3 regions of the Bacillus sp. 2175 genome follow, and region 3 is predicted to be linked to each of the others. Evidence: riboswitches for the same ligand, from Rfam matches in the RefSeq annotation. Region 3 holds a riboswitch; each other region holds the start of a gene.

Region 1 (3,282 bases), 1.0 Mb from region 3:
ATCTGTTCTACCTCCTTCTACGATGATTCCTTGCTCTTGTAAAAATGATAAAGCACGGTGGATTTCATTTTGTTCCCCTTGCATATGAACGACTAGTTTCCCATATGCTTCATGTTTTAACTGCGTAATATTACCGGATAAAATATTCGGATACACTTGGAAACGTTTTGTGGCAACGGCTAAGGCAGGTTCCCCTGAAGTAGTGCCAATAAATGAAAGTGTTACAATTTCTCCAGTACTTTGTAGTTCTTTCTGTACCTCTTTTGGAATTTTCGCTGCAAATGCGCTATTTACAAATTTCTTCGTGGTTACATGTTGTGGGTTTGTGAAAATATCTTTTACAGTCCCACTTTCGACTACAGATCCATGTTCCATAATAGTAACGCGGTCACATATACGCTGGATGACATTCATTTCATGTGTAATGAGTAAAATCGTAATTCCGATTTCTTCGTTAATCTTTAATAACAAATCAAGGATAGAATCGGTTGTTTCGGGATCTAATGCGCTCGTTGCTTCATCACTTAATAACACTTCAGGTTCATGTGATAGCGCACGAGCAATTGCAACACGCTGTTTTTGACCACCAGAAAGTTCGCTTGGATACGCATCTTTTCGATTAAAAAGATCGACAATGCGTAAATACTTTTCTACTCTTTTTTCAATTTCTGCTTTTGGAATGCCAGCAAGCCGTAACGGTAATGCGATATTTTCATAAACGGTAACAGTTTTAAGTAAATTGAATCCTTGGAAGATCATTCCGATTTTTTGTCTCGCTTTTGCTAGTTCTTTTGTCGATAACGTTGTTAAGTCTTGTTCGTTTACAATGATATTTCCTGTCGTTGGTTTTTCTAATAAATTTACACATCGAATCAATGTACTTTTACCAGCGCCACTATACCCAATGATTCCAAATATCTCGCCTTTTTCTACTTTAAGGGAAGTAGACTTAAGAGCCTCAACATTCCCTTTTTTTGTTGTAAATACTTTGGATATGTTTTTTAATTCAATCATTATCGTCAGCTCCTACCAAGATGGTAAAACTGAACCATCAAATTTTTTCTCGATAAACTCTTTTACTTCCTTAGACTGATAAGCTTTCTTTAATTTATTTACAACGGCATCATCTTTATTTTCAGTACGAACAACGACCCAGTTCACATATGGTGAATCTTTTCCTTCGCGGAAGATAGAATCTTTCGCTGGACTTAATTTTGCACCTAATGCAAAGTTTGTGTTAATTGCAGCTGCTTTCACTTCACTTAGTTGCGTTGGTAATTGAGATGCCTCTAATTCGACAATCTTTAATTTTTTTGGATTTTCAATTACATCTTTTGCAGTCGCTTTTTCTGTAGCCTTTGGATCAACTTTTAAAACCCCTGCTTTTTCAAATAATTTTAAAGCTCGAAGTTCATTTGTTGGGTCATTTGGTACAGCAATTGCATCGCCCTCTTTTAAGTCTTTTACATCTTTTATATCTTTAGAATATACGCCCATAGGGAATGTTACTGTTGAAAATACTTCAGCTAATTTCATATTGCGTTCAGCTTTAAATACATCTAAATACGATTTCGTTTGGTAACTATTTACATCAAGGCTTTTTTCATCTAATGATACGTTTGGCGCTACATAATCATTAAATACTTTTATATCAATTTCGAGACCATCTTTTGCTGCAACTTCTTTTACCTTTTCAAAAATTTGTTCATGTGGTCCACCTGTTACACCGACAGTAATCTTTTTCTCGTCTAATGCTTTTACCTCTTTATCTGAACTCACGCTACATGCGCCTAATAATAATACTGCTCCGCTTACAATGCTTAATAATACCTTTTTCATCTATAAATCCCCCTTCATATACGTTCCAAAATAAAAAGCACCTCCCAAAAATAAGAGAGGTGCCGAATAGACGAAATAGATTCCTCTCTTATCTTCCAAAACGAAAACTCGTTTTGCAGGAATTAGCACCTTAGCTTATACGTCATAAGCTCGGTTGCCGGGCATCATCGGGCCAGTCCCTCCGCCACTCTTGATAAGAGTATGTGTATGTAGTTTTGAATATGGTACTAATAGTAAATCGTACAAAAAGAATTGTCAATGATATTTTCGGAATATATTTTATTTTAAGATAATCGAAACATTCCCCTTTTTATGTCCTTTTTCTACATATATATGAGCTTCAGCAATTTCTTCTAATCGGTAAGTTCTATCAATAACAGGTTTTAGCTTTTCTGTTTCAGCTAGTTGTTTTAGCAGGTTCATATCTTCTTTACTGACCTTTGCCATCATTCCGTTCACAGATACATATTTTCCATTAGGCATTAATGCATCTGTACAAAGAGACTTTTTATATTTTCCAACTGCATCAAATATAATATCGTAGTGCTCGCCCCGCTTAGTAAAATCTTCTTTCATATAATCAATTACGTTGTCTGCCCCTAAAGTTGTTACTAAATCGAAATTCGAACTACTACAAATGGCTGTGACAGTCGCCCCGAAGTATTTAGCAAGTTGTATGGCAGCTGTCCCTACTGACCCAGAGGCGCCGTATATAAGTACTCGTTGCCCTTTTTTTATCTGTCCTTTTCTAAGGAAGTGCAATGCTGAAGTTCCGCCAAAAGGAATAACGGCAGCTTCTTCATATGTCACATTGGTAGGTTTTAATGCTATTAATCCACTTTCATGCACGCATGTGTATTCCGCATAACCACCAAGGTTTAGTTCTGTTAATGCAAAAACTTGATCTCCTTTTTTAAATTGTGTTACATCTGTTCCAATGTCTTCGATTTCACCGGATAACTCTACGCCAAGTATAGGTTTTCTCGGTTTTCTGAAACCTAATATGATCCGCATAGGAATCCAAAATAAGAGGGGGCTATTAAAGCCACGTATTCTACAATCTCCAGTCGATACACTTGTTGCGTGAATTTTAACTAACACTTCATTTTTTTTAGGTTTAGGCTTTTCTACATTTTGAAGCTGGAGAACATTAGGTGGTCCGTACTTTGTACAAATAATCGCTTTCATAATGACCTCCTGAAATGAGTTGTTATTATTTACATCATATTTAAACTTTTTCTCAAACATGTTGTTATATAGGAAATAAATTTAAAGATAAATATTACGAATTATATAGATTTCATAGGAAAAGAGATGATATTATTTTTGGGAAGGAGGGGACGTTATGAAAAAACTTATTTTAATTTCAAGTTTAGTACTTGCAGTCGGTCTAGGAGTAGGGTGTAGTAATGAGAAAACAAAAAAGACTGACGAACCGAAAAA
Region 2 (3,282 bases), 1.8 Mb from region 3:
ATGTTTCATATTCTTTACTTCCCCGTACTATCTCATCTACTTCTCTTTCACAAATTCCTCTTATTAAATAATCATTTCTTAACTCTATTTGAATTTGCTGAAATGTTTCGCTACATTTTTTCAATTGAAGTAAACGCGTAACATACTTCCGAAAAAGTTCGCCATCATACTGAACACAGTTTATAATACAGTCAACTTCATTCATAATGTACGAGCCTTTTCTTCTATTTGTAATAACCATTTTTCACGCTTTGATACTTTACTCTTTTTCACAGATTGAAACACTGACCGTTTTATATTGCGAATGCCACAAAAACGTAAAACACCTCTCTTCATCATAATCCAATCTGCTGATCGATATAACAATGCGACGTACCATAGGGGCGAGTCTAACTTATTAATAACCCATGCTTTTTTCCCTTGCAATAATCCTTTCGGCAGAGCCCCTTCATATTTATAAGCAAATCCAGCTACGAAAATACGATCGATAAATCCTTTTAAAATTGCTGGCATCCCCCACCACCATATTGGATAGATGAATAAAAGTGTATCTACTTCTTCTACTAACGTTCTGTACCGAGCTGTTTCTTCTTCATTTACTAAATCACGTCTTTTCTTCTCTTCATTAAATACGAGGACTAGATCAAATTGTTCTTTGTATAAATCAAGCAGCGTAACTGAATGATTTGTTTCCGGTAGTCCTTTTTGCACATGATTTAAAATCGCCGCGTTAAAACTTGAAGGATTAGGATGAGCGTATACAATTAGTACGTTCACTACATAACAACTCCCTCTATACGTTAAAGTTTCCCCTTCTTTAACATCTTCTCTACAATCTGTACGTTTTTCGAACTTTGCAATAATCGATTCAATAATATAAGTAATTCTTCTTTTTCTAAATCTCTCAGTTTCTCTTTAACTGCACTCTCACCAGCACCTTGAATATCATAAACAACTGCCGCCATATGCTTACAAAGATTCTCATATGGACATTTGCAGCTACTTTCTGAAAAATCTTCGAGATCGATAACTACTTCATAATTTCCTGCATTTCCAGTAACGAAAGCAAACACTTTTTTATCATGTATTTCAACATCTTCTACATGTCCATCTTCATAATATTCATATCCCTTATCTACAATGTACTTTGGGATCCATTTCGTTATATCTTTTAATAAGTAAGCGTACATAATTGTACCCCTTCCTTTAATTCCCTTTTGACTTCAAAAATCCTGTATGTTATTCTAATAACTGTCAAATAGCAAGTCTATATGACAAAACGACTGACACCTATTCGGCGAAGGTGTCTCTTTTCATTTGCAGCCGATATGAATTGCCTCTTTCAGGCACATTCAATTTTTGACACTACACACTCAACACCATTCCCTGTATCAGGCTGCTTTAGCAGTCTTTTACTCTACATACTCCGTTATTTTAAGAAAAAAAGAGAGCTTAGCTCCCTTTTCTCGCCTTATACAATACCCCTTTTTCAGCATAGAGATATTCATCAGCTAATGTAATTTTCCCATCCAGTTTTAGTTCGTCTAATAATCTTGATAAATAAAATTGATGCAACATCTTTTTCGTGAATTTTCCTTCATGATGCGAAACGATATGTTCTTGAATATCTAACAATGATATCGGCTTATCTTGCTCTATCATATATTCATAAACTGTACTACGCAGTTTTACGTATTTTTCGAGTGTCACAGTAATGCGCAACCCCTTTCTTCTTAATATAAATTTTCGTAATCGGTTTTTTTGCAATAAAAAAACCTCTCCGATAAGAAGAAGTTACGTATATATCTTCGTCTTATCTCCCAGAACAAATATGTTCTGCTGGAATTAGCACCTGCATCGCGGTTGCTGGGTTTCATCGGGCCAGTCCCTCCACCTCTCTGGATAAGAAAATATTCACTTAATTCTTACTATACGTAATTCCACTTTAATTGTCAAATAAATATAACAAATTATATTTTCTTCCTTACTGTTCATACTACCCATATACGAACACGCAAGGAGGATTATGAAATGCATCAAAATGCTCGCGGATATGTACAAGATTCTTTTCAATCATTACAAGAAGCTAAAAATTGTTTAGAAGAAGCGCTCGAAACAGTTGAAAAAGATTTTAATCGCGCTCGTATTGAACAATCACTTTATGCTGTTGAACAAGCTATTCAACGTTGCGAGTACACCGTTCACATTTTAGAAAAAGATTAAAAACTTCCCATCAATTGATGGGAAGTTTTTTCAAATGGCATACTTCATAATTATTGCCGTTATAATTAAAAAATATACAGAATTAGCAATTTCTAAAATTCCTACTTTTATAATAGAAATTTTTTTGCCATACAACACAATTGCTCGAATGGCACTTGGTATAAAAATAAGAGAACACCAGGGATTAATCACAAATATGATTATCGTTAATACGATATGATATCCCCAAGATATAAGACGATACTTCGGGTTATTTTTTTCACGAATCATCGTTTTCACATAGAACGTACTACCTAAAAAGTATAAAAATGAAATAAGTGCAATGAATATAGCTGTATGACCGATTTGCTTCATTGAAAAGTAATAACTAATTAATCCACCGATACAAAACACAATAATCGCACAAATATCATTTAATAGTGCTCTTTCATTTTTTTGACGAGCGTAATACATATTCACTATAAATAATGGAATCATTACTATTACGAATAAAAGAATTCGCCACTCATATAATAAAGAAATCATCCCAAATAGGAACGCAATACTGAAATAAACAATGGCAGCTTGTAAAAACTCTTTTTTTCGTCTTTGCTTTATGTACGTAAGAAATGGATACGTGGCTAAATAGATAAAAAACCACGCTAAAAACAATGGAATATGATAAATAGTAGGTTTCCCAAGTATGACACTTAATAAAAAAGGAATAACAAGCATAGCCCATGCACCATGTTGCTTCGGAATAACTAACTTCATTAACTATACACCTCCCTTTTGAAAAAAGTTCTCACCTACCATTATACAAATAATTTTATATAATAACGGATGTATATTAAATCGATTTTTTGACAAAAAAATGCTCCTTACAGTATGTAAGAAGCATGAAAGAGGCAAACGAATATGTAAGTCGCGACCCTACCTTATATGAGTATGCTTTTCTATGTCACGTTATGCTCATCTAATATACCGTATTTCTTTTTAAATCTTGTAAGAATCGTAATCCATGAAGTACTAAATAGTAATAAGAAAATAACATTCGAAATCGCATGGCTCAAATCAAAG
Region 3 (3,282 bases):
AAAGAGACCATCTACAATTTCAAGAGCAGATTTTTGAATATACTCATGGGCACGATGTACCGGGTTTCTCGTTTGAAATCCGACCACTGTTTTCCACCCACGTTTTTTAAATGCTTCCCTCGTTTCAATTGGGTCTAAATGATAAGAAGGAAATTGATTATTTTCAAAGCGTTTTGTTAGAATAATAGTTCCTCCAACGTAAACGTTTGGTCGTTCATATAATTTTTTCACTCCTGGATGAGCCTCATCCGTTGTTTTATATACAAGTAACGCTTCTTTTTCTTTATCTGGTACAAAAATATCTTCTATTTGAATGACACCGTATATATTTCCATTGTTGACAAGCTTTACTTCCTCTCCAACCTTCAGGCTTTCTGCGACTTTTTCTGTTACCGGTAATGTAATCGGTATACTCCACACACTACCATTTGCTAAACGAAGCGTTTCTACAACTGAATCATAATCTTCCTTCCCTAAAAAACCAGTAAGGGGGCTATATCCACCTGTCGCCAATAGTTCTAAATCACTTAACGCAATATTGTCTAATTTAATTTCTTTTTCAATTTGTGATACGTCATATGTCTCATCTATACGGTTTACTAATTCGTTTACTATGCTCATTTTTCTATATCCTCTCTTAGCTTTATTTCAAGATTCATCTTATTGGTAATGAAGACCACATTCGGTTTTCACTTTCCCAGCCCATCTACCATCTCTTGAATCGCCACCATCCCCTACAGGTAACGTACATTTCTCACACCCAATACTTGGATAGCCAACATCATGCAACGGGTTATACGGCAAGCTATGTTTGTATACATATCGCCAAACTTCTTTCCACGTCCAATGAATGAGTGGACAAACTTTAATAGATTGAAAACGATGATCTTGATTTATAAACTTTGTATGCTTACGTGTTTCTGATTGTTCCCTTCTTAAGCCCGATATCCACGCTTTTTCCGCTGCTAATGATTTTTCTAACGGTAAAATTTTTCTAATCTTACAACAAAGATTCGGATTACTTTCCCATAATTTCTCGCCATGCAACTTCTCTTGTTCATCAAGCGTAAGTTCCGGTTGTTTTTCTATAATATTTAATGAAGGAAATCGCCTCCGCACTTTTTGAATTAATTCATATGTTTCTTGAAAATGAACATTTGTATCTAAAAATACAACTTTAGCAGATGGATTTACTTGGTTTATAAGGTGCAGCAATACCATACCTTCCACCCCAAAGCTACATGCGTAGACGATTTCATCTTTATATTCTTTATAAGCCCACTTTAATACTGATAGCGCGCCTTTTGTTTCATCTTCTTCCGAAAACGAAACAACATTTTCTTCCCACGTTTCATACGTCAACATGTTTTTTCCCCCTGTAAAAGCAAAAAGACGGTTTTAACCTAATGAAAATAGGTTAAAACCGCCTCTAGTTTTTCTAGTCAGCGCTTTTCACTTTAAACGTACTTTTTCACTTTTCTCTAACTGAATTACTTTTCCATCTTGCACAACAATTGTAATTGAACCATATTTCATATCAGCAAGCATCGCTTCAATCTTCTCGGATACTTCATCAAAATGTTCCCGTACACCCACGCGAACAGCCCCCCTTTTTATTCATAAAAAAAATCTTTCCCATTTCGAAAAGACTGTTCGGTAATATATTTTACCTTATCTTTCAAAATGGATTCCATTTTGCTGGATTTAGCACCTTGCTTTCTATAAGCAGGTTGCCGAGCTTCTTCGGGCCAGTTCCCTCCGCTTCTCTTGATAAGCTTTGTATTTGTATTTTATCATAATTCTGATTTTTTTCAATCCTAGTTTTCCGATATATTTTAATTATTTTATTTTTACAAAAAAGGAATTGCCCATCCGAACAACCCCTTTTTCTATTTAGACAAGCTCTTTAATACGTATGCGATCGTTCCCAATAATATTTTCATATGTTTCGCGTTCCACAACTACTTGCGATGTTCCGCCTTTTGCAAAGACAACGGCTGGTCTTCGAATCCGATTGTAATTATTCGCCATCGAGTACCCGTATGCTCCTGTACAGGAAACTGCTAGTAAATCAGAAGAAGCGACTTTTGGTAAATGAATATCCCAAATCAACATGTCTCCACTCTCACAGCATTTCCCGGCAATCGAAACGAGTTCCTCATTCTCATCATTCCCTCGATTCGCTAACATCGCTTCATAACGCGCGCTATATAAAGCAGGTCTTAAATTATCTGTCATTCCACCATCGACTGATACATATTTCCGAATACCAGGAATATCTTTCACAGATCCAACTGTATAAATTGTTGTCCCAGCATCACCTACAATGCTACGTCCTGGTTCAATCCATATTTCTGGCAATGGATATTCACATACAGTAAATTGTTCTCTCACTGCACTTGTTACAGCTCGCACATATGTCTCAAGAGTTAATGGTGTATCTGACTCTGTGTAGCGTATTCCAAATCCCCCGCCTACATTTAACACTTTTACTACATAGTTTGTTTGCTCTCTCACTTCTACTAAAAATTGGCGAAGAACTTCAATCGCTCGAACAAAACCAGCTGTTTCAAATATTTGCGATCCAATATGTGAATGGATCCCTAGCACATTATAATTGGATTTTTGTAAAGCAAATGTAATTGCCTGCATCGCTTGACCGTTTGAAACGCCAAATCCAAATTTCGAATCATCTTGGCCTGTCGTAATATATTCATGTGTGTGCGCCTCTACTCCAGGCGTTACACGAATTAATATGTTCACAAACTTTCCATGTTGCATCGCTAAATCGTGTAAAACTTCTAATTCAAAGAAATTATCTACGACAAAACAACCGATATTCGCCTGAAGAGCCATCACTATTTCTTCTTCTGTTTTATTATTTCCATGAAAATGAATACGTGATGCCGGAAATCCTGCTTGGAGCGCAGTATATAATTCTCCCCCAGAGACAACGTCTAATGACATATTCTCTTCACGAGCTACTCGGCACATCTCCATGCACAAGAACGCCTTGCTTGCATATGCTACTTGATAAGAGAAACCACTTTCTTTAAAAGCACGATGAAATGCTCGGCATTTTCCTCGAATAGACTCTTCATCGTATACATAAAGTGGTGTTCCGTATTGCTTTGCTAGCTGCGTCGTATCGCACCCTCCAATTTCTAAGTGTCCTTGCCCATTAATTCGGCTTGTGCCGTGTAAATACATTTAAATTCCTCCCTTATTTCCTCTAAAACTCATAACCCCAATCTTCTATTCATTGCAGCACGCTTTTAGATA

Evidence for each region. Region 3 has a riboswitch for S-adenosylmethionine ahead of ACXKY9_RS06545 (YezD family protein). Riboswitches for the same ligand answer to the same signal wherever they lie in the genome.
Region 1: linked by a shared signal. The riboswitch ahead of ACXKY9_RS01005 (MetQ/NlpA family ABC transporter substrate-binding protein) and the one ahead of ACXKY9_RS06545 (YezD family protein) in region 3 are both predicted to bind S-adenosylmethionine.
Region 2: linked by a shared signal. The riboswitch ahead of ACXKY9_RS15880 (hypothetical protein) and the one ahead of ACXKY9_RS06545 (YezD family protein) in region 3 are both predicted to bind S-adenosylmethionine.

Annotation. Positions count from the first base shown of each region.
Region 1 covers NZ_CM173819.1:170,423-173,704, forward strand. Annotated here, with positions in the region: gene ACXKY9_RS01000 (methionine ABC transporter ATP-binding protein) at 1-1,014, opposite strand, end outside; gene ACXKY9_RS01005 (MetQ/NlpA family ABC transporter substrate-binding protein) at 1,027-1,839, opposite strand; SAM riboswitch class I at 1,925-2,039, opposite strand; gene ACXKY9_RS01010 (NAD(P)-dependent alcohol dehydrogenase) at 2,119-3,027, opposite strand; gene ACXKY9_RS01015 (DUF6612 family protein) at 3,185-3,282, shown strand, end outside.
Region 2 covers NZ_CM173819.1:3,046,749-3,050,030, forward strand. Annotated here, with positions in the region: gene ACXKY9_RS15865 (hypothetical protein) at 1-205, opposite strand, end outside; gene ACXKY9_RS15870 (NAD(P)H-dependent oxidoreductase) at 202-777, opposite strand; gene ACXKY9_RS15875 (SWIM zinc finger family protein) at 801-1,190, opposite strand; gene ACXKY9_RS15880 (hypothetical protein) at 1,453-1,710, opposite strand; SAM riboswitch class I at 1,811-1,909, opposite strand; gene ACXKY9_RS15885 (hypothetical protein) at 2,032-2,223, shown strand; gene ACXKY9_RS15890 (YwiC-like family protein) at 2,254-2,976, opposite strand; gene ACXKY9_RS15895 (ECF transporter S component) at 3,159-3,282, opposite strand, start outside.
Region 3 covers NZ_CM173819.1:1,199,695-1,202,976, reverse strand. Annotated here, with positions in the region: gene sat (sulfate adenylyltransferase) at 1-621, opposite strand, end outside; gene ACXKY9_RS06550 (phosphoadenylyl-sulfate reductase) at 661-1,365, opposite strand; gene ACXKY9_RS06545 (YezD family protein) at 1,453-1,596, opposite strand; SAM riboswitch class I at 1,669-1,777, opposite strand; gene lysA (diaminopimelate decarboxylase) at 1,894-3,210, opposite strand.